DNA from 3 places in the Virgibacillus salexigens genome. Region 3 is predicted to be linked to each of the others. Evidence: predicted binding sites of a transcription regulator. Region 3 holds the regulator's gene; each other region holds the start of a gene.
The links. The regulator LexA, encoded in region 3, represses DNA repair genes until DNA is damaged. The targets are predictions, from matches to a motif close to CGAACATATGTTCG.

Region 1 (3,270 bases), 840 kb from region 3:
ATCTAAGATAGTTACAAGTGATACTTCCGGAATATCCAGGCCTTCCCTAAGTAAATTAATCCCAACAAGAACATCGTATTTACCAACCCTTAGATCTCGAATTACTTCTATTCGCTCTAATGTTTTTATTTCAGAATGTAGATAAGCAACTTTAATGCCGATCTCTTTCAAATAATCCGTAAGGTCCTCTGACATTTTTTTCGTTAACGTCGTCACAAGAACACGTTCATTTCGTTTGGTACGGTTATTAATTTCTCCGATTAAATCATCAATTTGTCCTTCTATTGGACGCACATCTACAACTGGATCTAATAATCCAGTTGGTCTGATAATTTGTTCTGTCATCTCTGGTGAATGCTCTTCTTCATATGGACCAGGCGTAGCAGATACATAGACAAGCTGATTGGTAGCTTTCTCAAATTCTTCAAATTTCAATGGCCGATTGTCCAATGCAGAAGGGAGTCTAAATCCGTGATCTACTAAAACTTGTTTTCTTGCTTGGTCACCATTATACATTCCACGAATTTGCGGTAAGGTAACATGTGATTCATCAACAACCACTAAATAATCTTCAGGGAAGAAATCAAGTAAGGTATAAGGTGTTGCTCCGCTTTCACGAAGCGTCAAATGGCGTGAATAATTCTCAATCCCTGAACAAAAACCCATTTCATTCATCATTTCCAGATCATAATGTGTACGTTGTTCCAACCGCTGCGCTTCCAATAATTTATCTTGTTCTCGTAATTCCTTTAACCGTTCCTCTAATTCCTGCTCGATATTTTTAATGGCTACTTTCATCTTTTCTTCTCTTGTAACGAAGTGAGAAGCAGGGAAGATTGCAATATGTTCCCGATCGCCAATAATTTCCCCAGTCAAGGCATCGACTTCACGAATTCTGTCAATTTCATCTCCAAAGAATTCGATACGAATACAATGCTCTTCCTTTGAGGCAGGGATTACTTCAACAGAATCGCCACGTACCCGAAACGTACCACGTTGGAAGTTAATGTCATTTCGCGCATATTGAATATCAACAAGTTCACGCAAAAGTTGATCTCTATCTTTTTCCATGCCTGTACGTATGGATAGAACCTGACTCTTATATTCTTCTGGAGAACCTAACCCGTATATACAAGATACACTCGCAACAATTAATACATCATTCCGTTCAAAAAGCGCTGAGGTTGCGGAGTGTCGTAATTTATCTATCTCATCATTAATACTTGCGTCTTTTTCTATAAATGTGTCTGTAGAAGGGACATAAGCCTCTGGCTGATAATAATCATAATAGCTGACAAAGTATTCGACAGCATTATTAGGAAAGAATTCTTTAAATTCACTATATAGTTGCCCAGCTAATGTTTTATTGTGGGCAATCACTAAAGTTGGTCGATTTATTTCTTTAACAACATTAGACATTGTAAATGTTTTTCCAGTGCCTGTTGCTCCCAATAATGTTTGATGACGCTGACCAGCCTTTACTTTCTCGACTATCTCTTTAATTGCATTTGGCTGATCGCCACGTGGTTCATAACTTGCCACCAGTTCAAACTTATTTTCCACTAGAAACTCCTCCGATCCTAATAACTACAACTATAATATCACACTTTCCATACATTTTAACACAAAAACGAACAGATATTCGATTATTTTGCTTTTCCTTCTTCTTCTAGCATTCCCTTAACACGAAATCAGGAACCATTCTATTCTAATAAAAAATCATTAGCATAGGATTGCCAATGATTTTAACTGTTCATGATTCGTTGTATTAGTTCTCCAATTGTTTGGTTTATTCGTTCTTCATCGTACCTTTTTAATTGATTCATAAAATAGCTATCATTACCTTCCATAAAATAACGATTTATTTGTGTTTCAAGTGCTTCTTCACCTAATTGATGTATTAAACCTAATTGAGATAATTCCTGCACATTTATTTTTTCTTGGCCAGGTAATGCATTGTAAATAAAGATCGGCTTCTTTTTTATTAAACATTCGCTAATTGTTACCCCGCCGGGTTTCGTGATGACAGCGTCTACCTTTTGATAAAGCTCATTCATTTCTTGCTTTGATTCGATATATGGAATAGGAGTGATCATCGGTAGTTGCTTTTGTAATAAATGTTGATATAATTGGCGATTCTGCCCACACAAAATATATAGATGCCATTGTGTAGGCAAATTACCAGAAGATAATAACTCATTCATTCTCCCCGTTCCAAGGCTGCCTCCTGTAACAAGGAGGGATTGACGAAATGCTGTCTGTACTCTGCTTTGACGGAAGACGGGATGAACTGGTATACCAGTTACAAAAATAGCATCTTCTCTAACTCCTAAACGAATCAAGAAATCCCTTACGGATACGGAGGGAACAAAATGAAAATCAATTCCATTAATCCCCCATAATCGATTAATAAAAAAATCAGTGTACACATTCACCGTAATGGCTGACAACTTTTTCTTTTGTTTTAATACACTAGCCATATTAGAGGGTAAAGCATGGGTAAAAAATAAAATTTCAGGATTTGTATCCTTTATTAGTTTATCTAAGAATGGTCGAAATAAGAGTTCGTAATGAAAATGACGGGTACGCTTTGTTGCCTTTTTAAATGCTAGTTGTTGATATAATCGATCATAAGAATCAGGAAAGTACTTTATCCAATTTGTATAAATGGAGGAAACAACTGCCTCTAGATTTCCATAGCTATAGGCTAATAAATCCAATTTAATCGATCTTTTTTGAGGATAAACCTGGTTATATTCTGTCATGAGCGTATCAGCTACATGATGATGTCCACTTGGAATTTGCAAAAAGGGAAGAAATAACGCTTCTGTATCTGATAATCGATTCATAATAAACTCCACCCAATAGACAAATTACTTCGTATTTGTCCCGTATTTGTTCAATAATTTATTTTTTGACATAAATAGATAAACAGGTTCTATACCTTTGTTGGAAGCTAATAGGTTTATTGGTAATAAGGTTGCTTTTTTATACATCCGATAATAACGATTGCATAGAGCTGATTTTTCAAATCCAAGTCTTTCTGCTCCCCGACATAAACTTGTTATCCCAATGATTCCTTTTATTTGTCTGCTGCTTGGATGGCTTTGTAAAAACATGGCTAAATTTGGCATCGCTTGTTTTATGCTATGATAAATGAAAACAGCTCGTTTCATTTCGTTTGGAATGGTGCTCAATTCCTTAATCAATTTTACATTATGAAGATGGATTTTTACTAACACATCATTTTTTTCGATGATGGTACCATCT
Region 2 (3,270 bases), 370 kb from region 3:
CTGCCTCAAAACAATATGTAACATACAAGGAACGAAAAGCAATTGCGCAGCAGTTAGCAATAAAAAATACCAGGAATGATTCCCTGTTAAAGCAATTATTATAAATAAAATACTATTCGCGCCCGCAACTTTAAGAAACGTCATCTTCTACGAACTCCCCTTCGTATGAAAAAATGGTTCCGATTAAAGGATTCGTCACGTTAACCTGAATATAATATACCGCTTTTGTTTCCAAATATTTTTCCGTAACTGTAGCCAATCCTTGTACGATTTTTGGTAATGGTATTTCTAAAAACGGGAATATAAGACGCTGTTCTTTAGAATTAATTCGTAATCCCCCATCCTTTGTTACTGATAATAATAAATCAGAATAACATTTAGAAGGCTCACCTAAATAGTCCTGAATAAGCTTTTGTTCCAAGTCGAGATACATGGAGGCATTAAAATATCGCTTCTTATCATTAAAATAAAATACCCTTTCCCAATGCACCTGCTCCATTCCGTTATTCCCTATCGTTTGTGTATTTATAATTTTAAACGGAACGCTTTTTCCTGTTTCCGGAAAAAATAACTTATATTTCTGACTGAATAAGAACAATGGAAATAACCACTTTGACTTATTAGTAATGTATCTCATCACTCCTTTTCCTTTGAATTGATAGCTATCTTTAAACTCATACCGTTTTTGTAACATAGGGTGTAGATGATAAAAATCATTCCCTAAAATCTTTTTATAAATGGACATTTTTAACTCCTTCTTGCTTTCGTTTACAATTTTTTGCCGTGGGAATATTCTTGTAAATAGTGAGTCCCACAATAGAAATCACCAACAATGCCATATTAAACGTTATCGGATTAAACGGATGAAAAAGTTGGCTTGGTACTGTTAAGCTGGATACAATGGCGAATATTAAGAAAATGACAATCTGTATTCTATATAATAACCCTCTATTCTTGTAGCCCAACCACAACAACCCAATTATTACCTCTACCATTCCAGTGACTATAACTAGTACCGATGCTTCGTTTGCTTTTATCGAGAAAGTCATTTGCATCATTGATAATTCAGCTGGGTGTTGGTGTATTAACTTGGAAGTAAGCCCATGATAGATCCAAACAAAACTAAAAAAGTAGATGAATAACCAACTACTAAAAAGGCGGAAATATTGTGACGAGGGACTATCTCCTGTTTCCACCCATCGTTTTAAAACATCGAAACTTATGGCAGTTGCCCAACTTATTAACGGGCGAAAAATTAGGAAATCAAAGTATTTCCCTAACCATCCAAACCTTGTTTTATAGTTATATTTTGTTAAAAATAACGTAGCATTTTCTTGTGGTTTGTATTCCCAATACCCCCCTCCTTCTTTTATAATTGATAGGTTTTGGTCTGTACCAAATTGTAAGGAAGATACACTTGTCCTATCCTTTGTATGAACTTTTCCTATACTTTTCCCCCATCCTTCTATACAGAAGCCAAAACCAATTTTCGTTTTGTAGGAGAATTCTTGAGGCTGCTCCTCACTTTCCCTTGGTAAATAAGTAATGGATGAAAAACGAAGGTCCCACTGTTCATGCAAGTTAGGGTTTTGTGTTATTTCCCATAGCGTATTGATGTCTGACTGAATTGGTAATTCTACATAGATTGGTTTACGCTTCATAGCTTTACCTCCTATCCCCATTTCAATATAACATATTCTTCACCCTCAAAATGGTGGTTCCCATAATAAACGGTATACAGAATTTGATAGTAATTACCTATACATGTATAAATTTCCATTGTATAAATTAGTTCTATTTGCATATAATAAGAACAAATGTTCTTATTGAAGGTGAATAACTATGAATTATGCATCGTACCCACGTAACGATGTTCTATGTATTGATATGCGTTCGTTCTATGCAAGTGTCGAAGCAGTTAAATTAGGAAAGGATCCAATGCAGGTACTACTTGCAGTAGTAGGAGATCCGAATCGATCCGGAAGTATCGTACTGGCTGCTTCCCCAGCTTTAAAAAAGAAATATGGCATTAGTAATGTTAGTCGTTTCTTTGAACTACCAGATGATCCAGATATATATATTGTGCCAGCACATATGGCCGATTACTTATATGTGTCTGCCGAAATAACAAAATTAATTAATCAGTATGTACCTAAAGAAGCTATTCATCCATATTCAGTTGATGAAGTCTGGGTAACCGTGAATGGCTTGGAAAAGCTATTTGGTAATCGTTGGGAAGTAGCCAATCGTATAAAACAAGACATTCTAGAATGCTTTGGAATTACGAGCTCTATTGGCATTGGCGATAATAAATTTCTAGCTAAGGTTGTAATGGACCTCCATGCTAAAAAACAAGGTATTGCAGAATGCAAATACGAAGAAGTAGAAGAAAAATTATGGCCATTCCCAATAGAAGAAATATGGGGAATTGGAAATCGAATGAAGAAAAACCTAAATCGTATGGGAATTGTAACACTTGGACAACTGGCTCGCTACGATTTAGATCATTTAAAAAAACGATTTGGCGTTATGGGAGAACAACTTTATTGGCATGCTTGGGGCGTTGATTTAAGCCCTGTACTTGGGAATTTCGTAAAAACAGAACAGAAAGGTTTTGGCCATGGCATTTCCTTACTGCGTGATTACTCCAAACAAGAAACAGAAGTTTGTATCCTTGATTTATGTGAAGAAGTATGCCGGAGAGCTCGAACTGCTAACATGGCCGGAAGAACGATTCACTTAGGAATTGGTTATTCAAAAGCCACAGGAGGTGGGTTCTCCCGTTCACGGTCTATTCCACTTCCGACAAATGTGACTATGGATGTTTACCATGTTTGTATGGATTTATTTTTAAACTTTTATGATGGGATAAGCAGTATTCGACGTGCTTATGTTACATTAGATCATTTATACGAAAAGCAAGATACACAGCTTGATCTATTCGAGGATAGAGCTAAAAAGACTGATATTGGTTATACAATGGATTCGATTCGAGCCAAACATGGTACTACTTCCATTCTTCGGGCTGTGAGTTATACGGATGCTGGCATTACATTAGAAAGAAGTAAAAAAATCGGTGGACACTATGCTTAAATCATTCAAATCAGGATGGAATAGTAAGAAAACGAATCATCTAAAGGACCACAGCTAACTCGGCTAAGTAAAAATCGCTTAGCCGAGTGGATCATCACGACCCCGCTGTTCCAGTTGGAGCCTCCCTATTTGATTTACTAATTTGCTTATTCAAATACCCTTACCTCGACCTTAAAT
Region 3 (3,270 bases):
AAATACCAAGTAATTATAGCAAAGTGGCTGCATATAAAATAGCTATATAACCTATTTTTTACAAAAATTTAAAAGTGTAGATATATGTAGAAATTAAGAAGGGAGCCTTCTTAATTTCATCGATTTGTTTGATTTGGTCGGATGATATCATTAACTTCTTTGACAGATGGTTTTTTTCTTTTAGAAATTAAATCGTCTAGCTTCTTCACAGCATCATCAAACTCACGATCGGATATCTGCTTTGAAGCTAACATTGAGCAAAGCATAGCATAAGCCATCGGTGTTGTATCTACAATTACATTTACATCTACATCGGAATTACCGCTGTGTCTTACGGTAGATTTGTTTGAAATTTGATTATCGGAGTGACCATTTTCATTCGGCCGGATTGGAAATAAATTGTTTGCTCTTGGCAATGAGTTTCCCTCACTTTCTAAATAAAGGTAGTGGGATATGAGACATATCCCACTTTCTTAATGCTTAATAGTCACATTTCTTCTTTTTCTTCTTCTTCTTTCTATCTGAATCACCAGCTTCGGATTCTTCATCAGAATCTGAACCACATTTCACATAGGAATTACCGCTATTAGAGACTTTTGCAAAGTTAAAATTACGATTTTTGTTCTTTAAATCGTTGTCGTTATCATTGTCGTTATCGTTTTCGTTAAAGAAGAATTCTCCGTCGAAGCTATCACCATTAGCATCAGTTACACCTTCTACATCGTCATTAGAGTTGTCAAAAACGCGGTTGTTTCTTCCACAGTTATGCTTTCTCCACATATCATCTTTTCCTCCTTTTCATTGAGATAATGCTATTATATTCAAGCAACGAGAAGCTGAAATGGCTTGTGTCTTATGTCAAAAGTTTGTTTTACTAGAAAAGATGACGTAAATCCATAGAATACAAGGTTTTGGTAATTGAAAATAAGGTAACTGTCTAGGAAGTATTTGGCTCATTTATGGGTAATAGAGGAGAAACTAGCGAAGATGACCAGCCCGTAATAGGCATTCATATAAGGGAAATATGTAAAACAGCTGTTAGGAAAAAGGCAGTTGTCTTAATTAATACCTTCAATGATAATAGCTTGTAGGTCGGACATGGACCGACAAGCAATAGTTTGTCTTTCATAAACAGCTCTCCTATACTTGGTCTTCCTTATTTGAAGATGCGGTTTTTGTTTACCACTTGATTACTGTTGTAGCAAAAAAACTGCCAAGCGGCAGTTTTTAATGAATAGTACGATATAATCCAATTACCTTCCCTAGGATGGTAACATTATCATAAATTAATGGTTCCATCATTGCATTTTCAGGTTGGAGACGTATGTGGTCTTTTTCTTTAAAGAATCGTTTCACAGTTGCTTCATCTTCATCTGTCATCGCAACAACAATATCACTATTTTGTGCTGTGTTTTGCTGCTTAACAATAACCATATCCCCATCTAAAATTCCCGCTTCAATCATACTTTCACCTTCAATCACCAATACAAATAAATTATCTTCTGGATTGGCACTAGTAGTTGGAAGCGGAATAAATTCTTCAATATTTTCTACCGCTGTTATCGGTAATCCAGCCGTAACTTTACCAATAACTGGGGCATACCTCGCTTCCTCTCTAGGAATTTGACTATCGTCTGAAAGATCAATCACTTCAATTGCTCGTGGTTTCGTAGGGTCTCTGCGAATATACCCCTTACTTTCTATTCTTGATAAATGTCCATGAACAGTTGAACTAGATGCTAGACCAACAGCTTCAGCGATTTCACGGACAGAAGGCGGATATCCTTTTTTCGTTACTTCATCTTTAATATAATCAAGTATCATTTGTTGTCTTTTTGATAGTTTGGTCATGCATTGATCACCTCGCGCATAGAATTAATTATTACTAGTTTACCATCGGGTAATTCTAAATGCAAACGTTCGTTCGAAAAATCGGTTGACAAGATCATATGTTCGTGTAATACTATAAACAGGAAAACGAACAACTGTTCTAAATGATGAGGAGGGATTTTTGCAATGTTTCAGAAACTGACAAAAACAGACGCATTTTACCTCATAGCCTTTGCACTAACTTTAGGTTTCTTATATTATTCTATTATTACAAGTTAAGGAATTTGGATAGGAGATTGGTATTTTGCGCGCCATTATATACTGTAGAGTAAGTACAGATAAAAAGGAACAAGAAACATCATTAGCAAGACAAAAAGATGAGTTATTAGAATTGGCTGCAAGCCATCAGTTTACAGTGGTAACTTGTATTCAGAAACAAGAAAGTGGATATAAAGTAGATCGTGAAGGTATATTTGAGATACTTGAATTAATTTCTGATGGGAAGGCAGATTGCTTACTTATTCAAGATGAAACTCGTTTAGGAAGGGGAAACACCAAGATTGCGCTTTTCCATCATTTACATAAATTAGAGATACCTATCTATACCTCTTATCATGAAGGAAAACTGGAATTATCCGAGGCGGATTCAATGGTATTACAAATTGTTGGGATTGTAGAAGAATACCAACGTAAAATACATAATGCAAAAATAAAAAGAGGGATGAATAAAGCAATTCAAGATGGCTATGATCCAACTAAAAATCTAGCTAACCAAAATAAAGCCCCAGGAAGAGAAAGAAAAACATTCCCAATAGAAGAGGTAGTACGATTAAGACAAAATAACTTAACCTTCAAAGAAATAGCCACAACTTTAAATGGTTTAGGTTATTCTGTATCCAAGGCAACGGTTCATCGCAGGTACCAAGAGTTTCAAAATACTTGAATATATGATAGGGTATAGGTAAGATATAAAGGCAAGAGCAACGTTTGTGTTCTTGCCTTTTTATGTTGAACAACACTAAGAATTCGGAAGTCACTGATAAACTCTAATGGAGGTTATATATATGCTTTCTAAAGAAAAAATCGAACGTATTAATGCGTTAGCAAAAAAGGCAAAAGCTGATGGGCTAACCGATAAGGAGAAGAAGGAACAACAAACATTACGCCAAGAGTACTTAAAAAATGTACGAAGTTCCTTCAAAAACCAATTTAAATCAATGAAGGTGGTAGATCCAAAAGGGAACGATGTAACACCTCAAAAAGTAAAGGATATGCAAAAAAAAGATAAAGAATAAAAATAAAGGAAAAGAAAAACAAATTAACGAAAATGTTGTTTTTGCTTGTGGCAACTAATGTTTCGTTATAAAATGATAAGAGTACAATGATGAAAAAGTGGAAGGGGTTTATTATGTCGAATACTATTGAGCAACAATCTATTAA

Region 1: uvrB (excinuclease ABC subunit UvrB) is a predicted target of LexA. The motif match lies at 1,632-1,645, and genes of this name have one in related genera.
Region 2: BN990_RS12625 (DNA polymerase IV) is a predicted target of LexA. The motif match lies at 1,811-1,824, and genes of this name have one in related genera.

The regions. Positions count from the first base shown of each region.
Region 1 covers NZ_CCDP010000001.1:1,409,893-1,413,162, reverse strand. The annotation lists gene uvrB (excinuclease ABC subunit UvrB) at 1-1,563, opposite strand, end outside; gene BN990_RS06300 (MGDG synthase family glycosyltransferase) at 1,746-2,849, opposite strand; gene BN990_RS06295 (YkoP family protein) at 2,874-3,270, opposite strand, start outside.
Region 2 covers NZ_CCDP010000001.1:2,616,058-2,619,327, forward strand. The annotation lists gene BN990_RS12610 (YndJ family protein) at 1-144, opposite strand, end outside; gene BN990_RS12615 (DUF4166 domain-containing protein) at 131-745, opposite strand; gene BN990_RS12620 (DoxX-like family protein) at 732-1,661, opposite strand; gene BN990_RS12625 (DNA polymerase IV) at 1,843-3,093, shown strand.
Region 3 covers NZ_CCDP010000001.1:2,245,083-2,248,352, reverse strand. The annotation lists gene BN990_RS10660 (hypothetical protein) at 117-416, opposite strand; gene BN990_RS10655 (hypothetical protein) at 481-780, opposite strand; gene lexA (transcriptional repressor LexA) at 1,228-1,851, opposite strand; gene BN990_RS10645 (YneB family resolvase-like protein) at 2,135-2,773, shown strand; gene BN990_RS10640 (DUF896 domain-containing protein) at 2,895-3,125, shown strand; gene tkt (transketolase) at 3,239-3,270, shown strand, end outside.